DNA from 3 places in the Bradyrhizobium sp. BRP20 genome. Region 2 is predicted to be linked to each of the others. Evidence: predicted binding sites of a transcription regulator. Region 2 holds the regulator's gene; each other region holds the start of a gene.
What was found. Region 2 encodes HrcA, which represses chaperone genes, less so after heat shock. Its sites were predicted from a motif close to GTTAGCACTCNCNNNNNGNGAGTGCTAAC; they were not measured.

Region 1 (4,802 bases), on a different contig from region 2:
TGTTTCTCGAATTTCGGATCGAACGGACGCTGCCGCGGATCGACCGCCTCCTGCTGCAGAGACGCGCCCTGCTGATATCCGCCTTGTTGATACCCACCTTGCATCTGCGGCTCGCCCATCGGCGGCAGGCGCCGCTGGTCGTAATAGCCCGGCTGCTGCTGATACACCGGCCGCTCCGGCGCGTAGGCCGGGCCGCGGCCGGGGCCATCGCCGAACAGGAATTCGATGAAGCCGCCGCCCATGTTGGAATGGGACGCCACGCGCACCGGCGCCGGCGGCACGCGCGGCTGGTACAGCACCGCGGGCGGATCGTTCGGCACGCTGTTGTCGAAGGCGCCCGCGTCGTTCGCGCCGGCCATGAAGGTGCAAGCGCTGCCGAGCAGCGCGACAGACATTTTCTTGAACATCGACGTACTCTGTACTGTTTCGTCTAGATCACATGCGTCGTGGAGAGCCGGTGGCTGATCCGCGCTCTTCGACGTGGTCAATAAAAAGCAAAAGCCGTTTTGTTTGGTAAACGGACAGCGCGTTTGGATTCACCACGTCGCGAGCGCGCCTGCAATTTGGCGATCAGCGTTTATTTTCGATGAACGCCGCACGGTGATGGTTAATCGCTTCTTTGCGCCGCGTCGCGCGCGGCCGATCAGCAGTTCCTGCTGTGAACTTCGTGTTAAATCGCTTCTGCCTACAAAGACGCGTGAGTGAGGTGGGGGGAGTATCCTGATGGCTGTTCACCGCAAGCGTTTTCGCGTCGAAGATATCGTCGGTGGCGAGATGCCCATTGTAGACGTAACCGAAGAGGCACTCCCGATGCATAGCGAGATCATGGCCGAGCTGCGCGCGATCCGCGCCCAGATGGCGAAGGGCATCGTCGCGGCCCCGCTGTCCGGCAGCGCTGCCATGGCGGCGATCGACGCCTCGACCGCGCACGAGCTTGCCGAAGCGCGCACCATGCTCGATACCTACCGGGCGCAGATCGAGCAGTGCGAGAAGCTGAAGGTCGAGCTCGACCTCATCCACGACGCCATCGACCGCACCAAGCGCGAGATCGCGACGCTGCACGGCAAGAGCTTCGACGGCGGCGAGATGGCCAAGGTCAACGGCGAGCTCGGCGCGGTGGTCGGCGGCACCGAGCAGGCGACCCAGCAGATCCTCGAAGCCGCGGAATCGATCGACCAGGCCGCCAGCGCGATGTCGAAGGTGGACTCGATCGATCAGCAGAAGCGCCTTGCCGACGACATCCAGGAACGCGTCATCTCGATCTTCGAAGCCTGCAACTTCCAGGACCTGACCGGCCAGCGCATCAGCAAGGTCATGGGCACGATGAAGTTCATCGAGCAGCACATCAACGCGATGATGGAGATCTGGGGCGGCGTCGACGCGATCAAGTCCCATGTGCCCGCGCAGGTCGACAACCGCAGCGAGGACGAGAAGCTCCTCAACGGCCCCAAGCTCGCCGGCGACGTCGGCCACGCCTCGCAGGACGACATCGACGCGCTGTTCGACTGAGCGGCGACGACATCGGAATAACAAAACGCCGGCCTTGGGCCGGCGTTTTTTGTTTTGGCCGGTGCAGATCGTGAACTCTTCTTCCCTTCTCCCCTTGTGGGAGAAGGTGGCGCGAAGCGCCGGATGAGGGGTTCTCTCCACTCGCAAGACCGTTCGTGAGGAGATAGACCCCTCACCCGTCTCGCCGCTACGCGGCGAGCCACCTCTCCCACAAGGGGAGAGGGTAAGAGACCGTCACGCCCTCGGCGCGCAGCGGACGTAGACCATGTTGCCGTAGCGGGTGCCAGCGTCCTTGTCGATGAAGCGGGTGATCATGACGCGACCGTCGAAGGAGACGATTTCGCGGTCCTGGTCGCCGGGGGTCGGGCCGGCCGGCCCGATGTAGTTCTTGCCGCTCGGCGAGCCCTTCAGCCGCAGCTCCTGCGGCGTCGCCTGGTCGGCGAGATGCATGATCACGCCACCGGAGGAACCGGCGGTGATCACGTAGGGGTTCCTGCATTGCTCACGCGCCATCTTCTCGGTGCGGGCGCGATCGGCCGGGTTCTGGAACGAGGCGAGCCCCCAGCGGCCGACGATCTCGTCGGCGCGGATGCTGGCGGGCATTTCCGGAGCGACGCCAGGTTCGGCTTCGGGCGGCGGCGGGGACGACGTGAGGGACGGCAGGTTGAAGCCGCCGCCGCAGGCGCCCAGCAGCAGCGCCAGACAAGAGGCGGCCGCCAGATTGGCAACCGTGCGCGCGTGAGCCGAACTGATCATGGCATTCCCCCGAACAAGACCATGGCCGCACCCCTCCCGCAGCCAAGCGCAAAACCGCTGCCGGAGCAATGACGTCGTTCTTTACGGCGACGCCCCGAGCGAGTTTCCAATGCCACCATCCTATATCCGCCTCAACAATCGCTTAACCACCTTTGCTTGACAGGATCGCGGCCAAGCCATATTTCCGGACCCACTATTAGCACTCGGAAAGCCCGATTGCTAAGCGCGCCGTTCGATCCTCGACGCGAGGGCGGACGGAAGCGCCGCCCCACCGACCCCACTACTTCCGAAGCGAGCCTCCAAAGGGAAACGTCATGGCTAAATCCAAATTTCGTCCGCTGCATGACCGTGTCGTGGTCAAACGTATCGACGCCGAGGAAAAGACCAAGGGCGGCATCATCATTCCGGACACGGCCAAGGAAAAGCCGTCCCAGGGCGAGGTCGTCGCCGTCGGCCCCGGCGGCCGCGACGAGACCGGCAAGCTGATCCCGATCGACCTCAAGGTCGGCGACCGCGTGCTGTTCGGCAAGTGGTCGGGCACCGAGGTCAAGATCGACAACGAAGAGCTCCTGATCATGAAGGAGTCGGACATCATGGGCGTGCTGGCCTAAGGCCGTCCGCCTGAACAGCCGCTGAATGTCATGCCCGGATCCAGGCGATCCGGGCATCCATCGTTCCGCCGCACGGCACAAGACAACACACATCACATAACACGAGGGATTGCAGACCATGGCTGCCAAAGACGTCAAGTTTTCCGGAGACGCGCGCGATCGCATGCTGCGCGGCGTCGACGTTCTCGCCAACGCCGTCAAGGTGACGCTCGGCCCGAAGGGCCGCAACGTCGTCATCGAGAAGAGCTTCGGCGCCCCCCGCATCACCAAGGACGGCGTCACGGTCGCCAAGGAGATCGAGCTCGAGGACAAGTTCGAGAACATGGGCGCCCAGATGGTGCGTGAGGTCGCCTCCAAGACCAACGACCTCGCCGGCGACGGCACCACCACCGCGACCGTGCTGGCCCAGGCCATCGTGCGCGAAGGCGCCAAGGCGGTCGCCGCCGGCATGAACCCGATGGATCTCAAGCGCGGCATCGACACCGCGGTTGCCGCCGTCATCAAGGACATCGAGAAGCGCGCCAAGCCGGTCGCCGCCTCCTCCGAGGTCGCCCAGGTCGGCACCATCTCGGCCAACGGCGATGCCGCCATCGGCAAGATGATCGCCCAGGCGATGCAGAAGGTCGGCAACGAGGGCGTCATCACCGTCGAGGAGAACAAGTCGCTCGAGACCGAGGTTGATATCGTCGAGGGCATGAAGTTCGACCGCGGCTATCTCAGCCCCTACTTCGTCACCAATGCCGAGAAGATGACCGCCGAGCTCGAGGACGCCTACATCCTCCTGCACGAGAAGAAGCTCTCGGGCCTGCAGGCCATGCTGCCGGTGCTGGAAGCCGTGGTGCAGTCGGGCAAGCCGCTCGTCATCATCGCCGAGGACGTCGAGGGCGAGGCGCTGGCCACCCTGGTCGTCAACCGGCTCCGCGGCGGCCTCAAGGTCGCGGCCGTCAAGGCGCCGGGCTTCGGTGACCGCCGCAAGGCCATGCTGGAGGACATCGCGATCCTGACCGGCGGCCAGCTGATCTCCGAGGAGCTCGGCATCAAGCTCGAGAACGTCACGGTGAAGATGCTCGGCCGCGCCAAGAAGGTGGTGATCGACAAGGAGAACACCACGATCGTCAACGGCGCCGGCAAGAAGCCCGACATCGAGGCCCGCGTCGGCCAGATCAAGGCCCAGATCGAGGAGACCACCTCGGACTACGACCGCGAGAAGCTGCAGGAGCGCCTCGCCAAGCTCGCCGGCGGCGTCGCGGTGATCCGCGTCGGCGGCGCCACCGAGATCGAGGTCAAGGAGAAGAAGGACCGCGTCGAGGACGCGCTCAACGCCACCCGCGCCGCGGTTCAGGAAGGCATCGTCCCGGGCGGCGGCGTCGCGCTGCTCCGCGCCAAGAAGGCGGTCGGCCGTCTCACCAACGCCAATGACGACGTCCAGGCCGGCATCAACATCGTGCTGAAGGCGCTGGAAGCCCCGATCCGCCAGATCTCCGAGAACGCGGGCGTGGAAGGCTCGATCGTGGTCGGCAAGATCCTGGAGAACAAGTCCGAGACCTTCGGCTTCGACGCCCAGAACGAGGACTATGTCGACATGGTCGAGAAGGGCATCATCGATCCCGCCAAGGTGGTGCGCACCGCGCTGCAGGACGCCTCCTCCGTGGCCGGCCTCTTGGTGACTACCGAAGCCATGGTCGCCGAGATGCCGAAGAAGGAAGCTCCGCCCGCGATGCCCCCCGGCGGCGGCATGGGCGGCTTCTAAGCCTTCCGTTCCGTGACAGAGTTGCGAAGGCCGCCTCCGGGCGGCCTTCTTTTTTGCCGACCCTGCCCGTTTCGCTTTCCGATTCAACCAGCGGCCAAAACCCACTACGGTGGCGCGCCGATTCTGATTGTTTGGGCATGATCCTAGAGACCGCTTCACGCTTTCCGGATCATGGC
Region 2 (4,802 bases):
ACATCAAGACCCTGGCACCGGGCTCGAGCATCATCCTGGCCGACGGCGATGAGAGCGTGGGCTACGAGGCGAGGCCGTTCATGATCCTCGGCCTGATCGGCGCCACCCCGCAAGCCGCCGACGACCGCGCCCGCTTCGCCCAGGAGGCGGCGCTCCAGATTCCCGGCGTGCGCGAGTCGCGCATCACCATGTCCGAGCCGATCCGCATCAACGGCCAGCAAGGCTTCGAGACCCGGATCGACGGCGTCAGCGGCAAGGACAAGGTCCCGGTGACGGTGGTGCAGTGGATCCGCTTCTCGAGCGGCGGCGCTTCATTGCGCATCATCGCCAGCGCCCCGCGCGACCAATGGCAAGTCGCCTTCACCCGCTTCCGTGCCGTGCGCGACGGGATTCAGCCGAAGGGGTAGGGCGAAGCCGGCGCTAATCGTGGTTGGTCGCAGTTTCACGAAGAACCTTCGCCCAACTTCTCCCTGTGGTTATGGATCCCGGGTTCGCGCTTTGCGCGCCCCGGGATGACGGCGCTATGGGCTTTGTCAGCCCACGCGCTGGACAGAACCGGCCGCATTTTCGGGCTTCTGTTCGTACACGAACGGAACTAGGCTTCCTCCCGTTGGATCATCCTGGAGGGGAGGTAGACATGCTGGTTCGGCGACAGGTCTTGGCAATGCTTGGAACGACGGCGCTGGCGACGCTCGCGCCAAGCGCGCTGTTCGCGGCCGCACCGATCAAGCCGGACGAAGCGTCCGCGCTGCTCGTGATCGACGTGCAGAACTGCTTCCTGCCCGGCGGGAGCCTCGCGGTGAAGGAAGGCGAGCAGGTGGTGCCGGTCATCAACAAGATCTCGAAGGCATTTGCGAATGTGGTGCTGACGCAGGACTGGCACACGCCGGGCCACGTTTCGTTTGCGTCGGTTCATTCCGGCAAGAAGCCGTTCGAAACGGTCGACCTGCCCTACGGCAAGCAGGTGCTGTGGCCGGACCATTGCGTGCAGGGCACCGAGGGCGCGGCGCTGTCGAAGGACCTGTCGATCCCGCACGCCGAGCTCATCATCCGCAAGGGATTTCACAAGAACGTCGACAGCTATTCGGCCTTCCTCGAGGCCGACGGCAAGACCTCGACCGGGCTCGCCGGCTACCTGAGGGGCCGCAAGATCAAGCGCGTCTTCGTCGCTGGTCTTGCGACAGACTTCTGCGTCGCCTGGACCGCGCTCGACGGGCGCAAGGCGGGCTTCGAGGTCTATGTGGTGGAAGACGCCTGCCGCGGCATCGACACGCAGGGCTCGCTCGCCAAGGCCTGGGCCGACATGGCCAAGGCGGGCGTGAAGCGGATTCAGTCTGCGGATATCGCGGTGAGCGCGTAGGCGGCGCGCTATCCTTCCGTCATTCCGGGGCGCGCTTCAGCGCGAGCTATGGTGCGCAATTTGCGCACCTGAGAATCCATTGTGCGGTTGTCTCTGCTGTTCAATGGATTCCGGGTTCTCGACTTCGTCGAGCCCCGGAATGACGCCAACACTCAGTTCGCCGCGCTGCTCGATTCGTTGTTGTTCGCCGCGGGCGCAGTCTTCGCGCCGCCCTTGGCGACGCCGACCAGCGCCGGGCGCAGCACGCGGTCACCGATGGTGTAGCCGGCCTGCATGATCTGCACCACGGTGCCCGACGGCACCGACGCGTCAGGCACTTCGTACATTGCCTGGTGGAAGTTCGGGTCGAACTTCTGGCCCTGAGGATCCAGCTTCTTCACGCCGTGTTTTTCCAGCGCGTTGAGCAGCGCGCGCTCCGTGAGCTCGACGCCCTCGATCAACGAGACCAGGCCGGGATCAGCCGCAGCACGCGCCTCCGCCGGAACGGCATCGAGTGCGCGCTGGAGATTGTCGGCGATGTCGAGCACGTCGCGCGCGAAGCCGGTGATGCCATAGAGGCGGGCGTCGGCGACTTCCTTGGCGGTGCGCTTGCGCAAATTCTCCATCTCGGCCAGCGTCCGCAGCATGCGGTCGCGCGCTTCAGCCGCTTCCTTTTGCAGGGTTTCGACCGAACCCGGCTCGGGATCGTCGGGCATGATGTAGGGTTTCGACACCACGGGCTCGCCGGTCGCTGCAGTCGTGTCTTGGGGTTGCCGGTCTTGCTCGGTCATCGGCTCTGATCTCGAACTCGTTTCAGGGATGTTGGCCCGGATATCGTGCTTAAGCCCGCGAAAATCAAGCGCCCGTGATCGGCAGAAAGGCCGGTCAGCCCCCCAACAGGCGGCTGACGATGCGGGCGGCGTAGTCCACGGTCGGGATCACGCGGGCATAATTCAGCCGCGTCGGGCCGATCACGCCGAGAACGCCGACGATGTGGCCGGCGGCATCCCGATAGGGCGAGATGATGGTGGAGGACCCCGACAGCGAGAACAGCTTGTTCTCACTGCCGATGAAGATGCGCACGCCTTCGGCGGTCTCGGCCCGGCCGAGCAGATCGATCACGCCGCGCTTGGTCTCGAGGTCGTCGAACAACAGGCGAACCCGCTCCAGATCCTCCAGCGCGTGCAGATCTTCGAGCAGATTGGCGTGGCCGCGGACGATGAGCTGACGGTCCTCGCTCTCGCCGCCGGACCAGCTGGCAATGCCGGCCGAGATCACTTTCTGTGTCAGCTGATCGAGCTCGGCACGGGCCTCGCCGAGTGCGGTCTCGAGCTCGAGCCGCGCTTCGGCCAAAGTCCGGCCGCGGATCCGCGCATTGAGGAAATTGCCGGCCTCTGTCAGCGCCGAAGAGGGAACTCCGGGCGGCAGCGTCAACACGCGGTTTTCAACCTGGCCGTCTTCGCCGACCAGGATCACCAGCGCTTTTTCCGGTTCCAGGCGGACGAATTCGATGTGCTTCAGCCGCGCATTGGATTTCGGCGTCAGCACGACGGCGGCGGCCCGGGTCAGGCCGGAGAGCCGCATCAAGGCCTGGTCCAGCGCCGCCTCGACCGATTGCGCCTCGCCGACGGACGAGAGCTGGCTCTGGATCGCCTGCCGCTCGGCCTCGTTGAGGTCGCCGACCTGCATCAGGGCATCGACGAAGAAGCGCAGGCCCAGTTCCGTCGGCAGCCGGCCGGCGGAGGTGTGCGGGGCATAGATCAGGCCGAGCTGTTCCAGATCGGCCATGACGTTGCGCACAGATGCCGGCGACAGCGGCATCGCAATCAGGCGGGAAATGTTGCGCGAGCCGACCGGCTCACCGGTCGCGAGATAGCTTTCGACAATTTGACGAAAGATGTCGCGGGAACGCTCGTTGAGCTGGGCAAGGCCTGCGCGCGGCGCGATCAGATGGATCGGATCGTGATGGGCCACAGACGGTAACTCCTCTCGGATCCTTATAATTTGTCCATCCGGGCCGCGTCTGACAAGCGTGGCGTTTGCAGGCCGACGGTCAGGGGGTGAATAAGCCCTTGCCGCCCACCCCCGCCCCACCTACAAGCACCGCGAACAGCCTATTCCCGTGAGTTTTGGAGATTTCCCATGCGGCCAAGCCGCCGTGCGCCCGACGAATTGCGCCCCGTGACGCTGGAGCGCGGCGTGGTCAAATATGCGGAAGGCTCGTGCCTCGTTAAATTCGGCGACACCCATGTGCTGGTCACCGCCACACTGGAGGATCGCCTGCCGCCGTGGCTGAAGGGGCAGGGCCGCGGCTGGGTCACCGCCGAATACGGCATGCTGCCGCGCGCGACCTCCGAACGCACCCGCCGCGAGGCCTCCGCCGGCAAGCAGAGCGGCCGCACCGTCGAGATCCAGCGCCTGATCGGCCGCTCGCTTCGCACCATCGTCGATCTCGAAGCTCTTGGCGAGCGCCAGATCACGGTCGATTGCGACGTGCTCCAGGCCGACGGCGGCACGCGCACGGCCTCGATCACTGGCGCCTGGGTCGCGCTTGCCGATTGCCTCAACTGGATGAAGGCGCGCAACATGGTGAAGGCCAACGTGATGCGCGACAACGTCGCCGCGATCTCCTGCGGCATCTACAACGGCACGCCGGTGCTCGATCTCGACTATGCCGAGGATTCGGAAGCCGAGACCGACGCCAATTTCGTCATGACCGGCGATGGCCGCATCATCGAGGTGCAGGGCACCGCGGAACGCGAGCCGTTCACGCAGGACGAGTTCCTGAAGCTGATCGCCCTGGCGCAGAAGGGCATTGCGCGTCTGGTGGACTTGCAGAAACTGGCCGTGGCGTAGTCAATAGGCCCATGCACCGCCGAATCACCGACAAGCTCGTCATCGCCACCCACAATCCCGGCAAGCTCGCCGAGATGAGGGAGCTGCTCGCGCCGTACGGGATCGAGGCGGTGTCGGCCGGCGAGCTCGGCCTAGACGAGCCCGAGGAAACCGGCAACGATTTCCGCAGCAACGCCGCGATCAAGGCGATCGCCGCGGCGGAGGCGACCAAGCTGCCCTCCTTCGCCGACGATTCCGGCATCGTCGTCGACGCACTCGACGGTGCGCCGGGAATCTACAGCGCGCGCTGGGCCGGTCCATCCAAGGATTTCAACGCGGCGATGGCGCAGATCGAGCGCCTGCTGCAGGAGCGCGGCGCCACCACGCCGGACAAGCGCAAGGCCCACTTCGTCTCCGCGCTTTGCGTGGCCTGGCCCGACGATCATCGCGAGGAGGTCGAGGCGCGCGTCGACGGCACGCTGATCTGGCCACCGCGCGGCACGGCCGGCTTCGGCTACGACCCGATGTTCCTGCCGGACGGGCACAGCCGCACCTTCGGCGAGATGACCAGCATCGAGAAGCACGGCCTGCCGCCGCTTGGCCTCGGCCTGTCGCACCGCGCCCGCGC
Region 3 (4,802 bases), on a different contig from region 2:
ATCGCGCCCGATTCCGATCAGGCTCACCTGGTGCTGGGCCTTTGTCTTGCCGCACTCGGCCGGGTCGACGAAGCCCTCGCCAGTTTCGACAGAGCCCTCGACATCCGGCCCGATCTCGAGAGCGCGATCTCCAGCAAGATCTTCGCGCTCGATTTCGTGCCGGACGCCAGCGTCGAGCAGCATCAGCAGGCGCGACGCGTATGGTGGGAGCGGATCGGCGCGAAAATCGCTTCAGAAGCGGCCGCCCCCCATGACAACAGCCGCGATCCGGATCGTCGCCTGGTGCTCGGCTACGTCTCGTCGGACTTCAACGCGCATTCGGCTGCGCTCATCTTCAAGCCTGTCCTGCAACACCACGACCGCGCCCGGTTCGAAATCGTTTGCTATTCGTGCTCGGCGAAAGTCGATGCGACGACACGCGAATTTCAAGGCATCGCCGATCGCTGGCGTGACGCCTCGCAATGGAGCGACGATCGCCTCGCCGCCCAGATTCGCGACGATCGCATCGATATCCTGATCGATCTGTCCGGCCATACAAAAGGAAACCGCCTCGGCGTATTTGCGCGCAAGCCGGCACCGATCCAGGCGCACGGCTGGGGCCATGGCACCGGCACCGGGTTGCCGACAATCGACTATCTGTTCTCGGATCCGGTCGGGATTCCGCACGACGTTCGGCATCTGTTTGCAGAGACGGTGGTCGACCTGCCGTGCTTCGTGACGCTGGCGCCGCTGCCGGCCGGGATTGCGCAGGGCAAGGCGCCGGCACTCTCGAACGGCTTCGTCACCTTCGGTGTCTTCAACCGCATCAGCAAGATCTCGGACGAGGCCGCGGCAGTCTGGTCCAGTATCCTCGAACGGGTGCCGGGCTCGCGCCTCCTGATCAAGGATGTTGCGCTCGACGATCAACTCGTCCGCGACAAGCTGCTGGCGCGATTTGCGGCCTGCCGATTGCCGGCCGAACGCGTCGATCTGATCGGGGCCACCTTGCGGGACGCGCATCTGGCATCGTTCGATCGTATCGATATTGCCCTCGATCCATTTCCGCAGAACGGCGGCGTCAGCACATGGGAAGCCCTGCAGATGGGCGTGCCCGTGGTGGCGAAGCTCGGCAACAGCCTGCCCGGCCGCGCTGCCGGCGCCATCCTCACCGCACTTGGCCTGCCGGACTGGGTCGCCGACAGCGAGGAGGCCTATGTCGAGATCGCGGCCAGCCGCGCGGCCGAGATCGGCGAGCTCGACAAATTGCGCCGCGAATTGCCCGCAACGATCAACGCCGCGGCCGCGGGCAACCCCGTCTCATATGCACGCGCGGTGGACGCGGCCTATCGCGCGATGTGGACGCGTTATTGCAGCGGCGGCGTCTGATTGCGTGATCTCGTAGGGTGGATTAGCCGAAGGCGTAATCCACCGTTTCTGTTTCGGCACGCGGAGAGAAACGAGGTGGATTACGCCAGCGGCAGCGCGTCGCGCCGCCGCAGGCTAATCCACCCTACGCGGCCTCAATGCAGGCGGAACACGCCGTCGACGGCGCGGAGCTCGGCCGGCTTGATCAGCTTGGAATGGGCCACCGTCACCGAATGGAGGGGACCGTCGAGCTTCTCCTGCCAGAACGCCAGGAAATCGGTCAGCGCGGGGAATTTCGGAAACATGTCGTAGTTCTGCCAGACATAGGTCTGGAGCAGCGAGGGATGATCCGGCATCCGATAGAGAATTTGTGCCGTCGTCAGCCCGTAGCCCAGCATCTGTTTCCGGAATTCCTCGGAAACGCCCCCAACGCGCAGTCCCATGCCAAACCTCCTTTGCAGGAGCGCATTCGGCGAGTGGCTTGGTCCGTGCCCCGGGGAGCCACCCGGAAACGATGCGCTCACATGAGAGAAATGTGACGCAAACTGACAACTCATCTCAAGCCCAAAAGTTTAACAAGCTGTTGAAATTCAATGCTTTAGCAGCAGAGACGACTCCGTGCTAATACGGTCACGGCTGCCGGGTTAACGATGGCGAGGAGTTTCTGGCAGTCCGCGCTTTCGGCTGCTATTTTTTCTGCTACAAACCCTTGCTCCCGCAAAATTCCTGTCCTATTTCAGGCTCGCTCGTGCTAGCACTCACGGGCAACGATTGCTAACAATCTCAAAACCTCAACCCGAGCAATTGCTTAGGAGGACTGCATGAAATTCCGTCCGCTTCACGACCGCGTCGTGGTCAAGCGCATCGACGCCGAAGAGAAGACCGCTGGCGGCATCATCATTCCCGACACTGCCAAGGAAAAGCCCTCCCAGGGCGAAGTCGTCGCCGTTGGCCCCGGTGGCCGCGACGAAGCTGGCAAGCTGATCCCGATCGACCTGAAGGTCGGCGACCGCGTGCTTTTCGGCAAGTGGTCCGGCACCGAGGTCAAGATCGACGGCCAGGACCTGCTGATCATGAAGGAGAGCGACGTGATGGGCGTTCTCGAAGTCAGCGAGTCCAAGAAGAAGGCGGCTTAAGAGCCCCTCTCCTCCCCTCCAGTCAAACTCACCTAAGGAAAACTCCAGATGGCAGCCAAAGAAGTCAAATTCTCGGTTGAAGCGCGCGACAAGATGCTGCGCGGCGTCGACGTTCTCGCCAACGCGGTGAAGGTCACGCTCGGTCCGAAGGGCCGCAACGTCGTGCTCGACAAGTCGTTCGGCGCTCCCCGCATTACCAAGGACGGCGTCACCGTCGCCAAGGAGATCGAGCTCGACGACAAGTTCGAGAACATGGGCGCCCAGATGGTGCGCGAAGTCGCTTCCAAGTCCGCTGACGCGGCCGGCGACGGCACCACCACCGCCACCGTGCTGGCCCAGGCGATCGTGAAGGAAGGCGCGAAGTCCGTTGCCGCCGGCATGAACCCGATGGACCTCAAGCGCGGTATCGACCTCGCAGTCGAAGCCGTCGTGGCCGACCTCGAGAAGAACTCGAAGAAGGTCACCTCGAACGACGAGATCGCCCAGGTCGGCACCATCTCGGCCAACGGCGATGCCGAAATCGGCAAGTTCCTCGCCGACGCCATGAAGAAGGTCGGCAACGAGGGCGTCATCACCGTCGAGGAAGCCAAGTCGCTCGAGACCGAGCTCGACGTGGTCGAGGGCATGCAGTTCGACCGCGGCTACATCTCGCCCTACTTCGTCACCAACGCCGACAAGATGCGCGTTGAGATGGACGATGCCTACATCCTCATCAACGAGAAGAAGCTCTCCTCGCTGAACGAGCTGCTGCCGCTGCTCGAGGCCGTGGTGCAGACCGGCAAGCCGCTGGTCATCGTCGCCGAGGACGTCGAAGGCGAAGCGCTTGCGACCCTCGTCGTGAACCGCCTGCGCGGCGGCCTCAAGGTCGCGGCCGTCAAGGCTCCGGGCTTCGGCGATCGCCGCAAGGCCATGCTGCAGGACATCGCGATCCTGACCGGCGGCCAGGCGATCTCGGAAGACCTCGGCATCAAGCTCGAGAACGTCACGCTCAACATGCTCGGTCGCGCCAAGAAGGTGATGATCGACAAGGAGAACACCACGATCGTCAACGGCGCCGGCAAGAAGGCCGACATCGAGGCGCGCGTGGCGCAGATCAAGGCGCAGATCGAGGAGACCACCTCGGACTACGACCGTGAGAAGCTCCAGGAGCGTCTCGCCAAGCTCGCGGGCGGCGTCGCGGTGATCCGCGTCGGCGGCGCGACCGAGGTCGAGGTGAAGGAGCGCAAGGATCGCGTTGATGACGCGATGCATGCGACCCGCGCGGCCGTGGAAGAAGGCATCGTCCCGGGCGGCGGCGTCGCCCTGCTCCGTGCCTCCGAGCAGCTCAAGGGTCTGCGCACCAAGAACGACGACCAGAAGACCGGCGTCGAGATCGTGCGCAAGGCGCTGTCGGCCCCCGCTCGCCAGATCGCGATCAACGCCGGTGAAGACGGCTCGGTGATCGTCGGCAAGATCCTGGAGAACAAGGCCTACAATTACGGCTTCGACTCCCAGACCGGCGAATATGCCGACCTCGTCAAGAAGGGCATCATCGACCCGACCAAGGTGGTCCGCACCGCGATTCAGAACGCTGCCTCCGTGGCTGCGCTCCTGATCACCACGGAAGCCATGGTCGCCGAGCTGCCCAAGAAGGGCGGCGCCGGCCCCGCGATGCCTCCGGGCGGCGGCATGGGCGGCATGGACTTCTGATCCAGCCTCTCAGGCACGATACGAATGCGAAACCCCGGCAGCGATGCCGGGGTTTTTGTTTTTTTGGGGAGCACGTCATTCCGGGGCGCGCCCCTCTTGGGCGCGAGCCCGGAATCCATAACCACGAAACTCACGCGCGACGGGCATAGCGGGCCCACTCCATCTGGCTGTGATTATGGATTCCGGGCTCGCGCCCAAGGGGGCGCGCCCCGGAATGACAAGGAGTGCAGGATGAACCTTATTTGGTCAGCCCCGGATAGAGATCATCCCAATTTGGGTTCTGCTCCTCGATGAGACGCGTCTTCCAGTCACGTCGCCATTTCTTGAGCTCCTTCTCGCGGGCGATGGCGCTCACGGCATCGTCGTAGATTTCGAACAAGACGAGCTTGTCGACGCCGTACTTGCTCGTGAAGCCGGGGACGGTCTTCGTTCTGTGCTGATACACGCGGCGCACCAGGTCGTTGGTCACGCCGATGTAGAGCGTGCCGTGTTTCTTGCTCGCAAGGATGTAGACATAGTAGGCCATTCCCGTCCGCCTGTGATTATGGATTCCGGGCTCGGCGCAGCGCGCCGCCCCGGAATGACGGAGCAAGCCTCACTCCACCTTCCCGATCCGCTCGAAGCGCGGCTCGC

Region 1: the regulator HrcA is predicted to act here: its motif matches at 2,461-2,489, upstream of groES (co-chaperone GroES).
Region 3: the regulator HrcA is predicted to act here: its motif matches at 2,095-2,123, upstream of I6F33_RS12220 (co-chaperone GroES).

What each region holds. Positions count from the first base shown of each region.
Region 1 covers NZ_JADYVY010000016.1:36,005-40,806, forward strand. The annotation lists gene I6F33_RS29425 (L,D-transpeptidase) at 1-407, opposite strand, end outside; gene I6F33_RS29430 (protein phosphatase CheZ) at 724-1,509, shown strand; gene I6F33_RS29435 (hypothetical protein) at 1,744-2,265, opposite strand; gene groES (co-chaperone GroES) at 2,580-2,876, shown strand; gene groL (chaperonin GroEL) at 2,995-4,626, shown strand.
Region 2 covers NZ_JADYVY010000009.1:181,516-186,317, forward strand. The annotation lists gene I6F33_RS22125 (hypothetical protein) at 1-407, shown strand, start outside; gene pncA (bifunctional nicotinamidase/pyrazinamidase) at 638-1,360, shown strand; gene grpE (nucleotide exchange factor GrpE) at 1,513-2,130, opposite strand; gene hrcA (heat-inducible transcriptional repressor HrcA) at 2,225-3,313, opposite strand; gene rph (ribonuclease PH) at 3,482-4,195, shown strand; gene rdgB (RdgB/HAM1 family non-canonical purine NTP pyrophosphatase) at 4,207-4,802, shown strand, end outside.
Region 3 covers NZ_JADYVY010000004.1:185,480-190,281, reverse strand. The annotation lists gene I6F33_RS12230 (tetratricopeptide repeat protein) at 1-1,365, shown strand, start outside; gene I6F33_RS12225 (usg protein) at 1,500-1,787, opposite strand; gene I6F33_RS12220 (co-chaperone GroES) at 2,166-2,480, shown strand; gene groL (chaperonin GroEL) at 2,529-4,169, shown strand; gene I6F33_RS12210 (GIY-YIG nuclease family protein) at 4,408-4,695, opposite strand; gene lepB (signal peptidase I) at 4,765-4,802, opposite strand, start outside.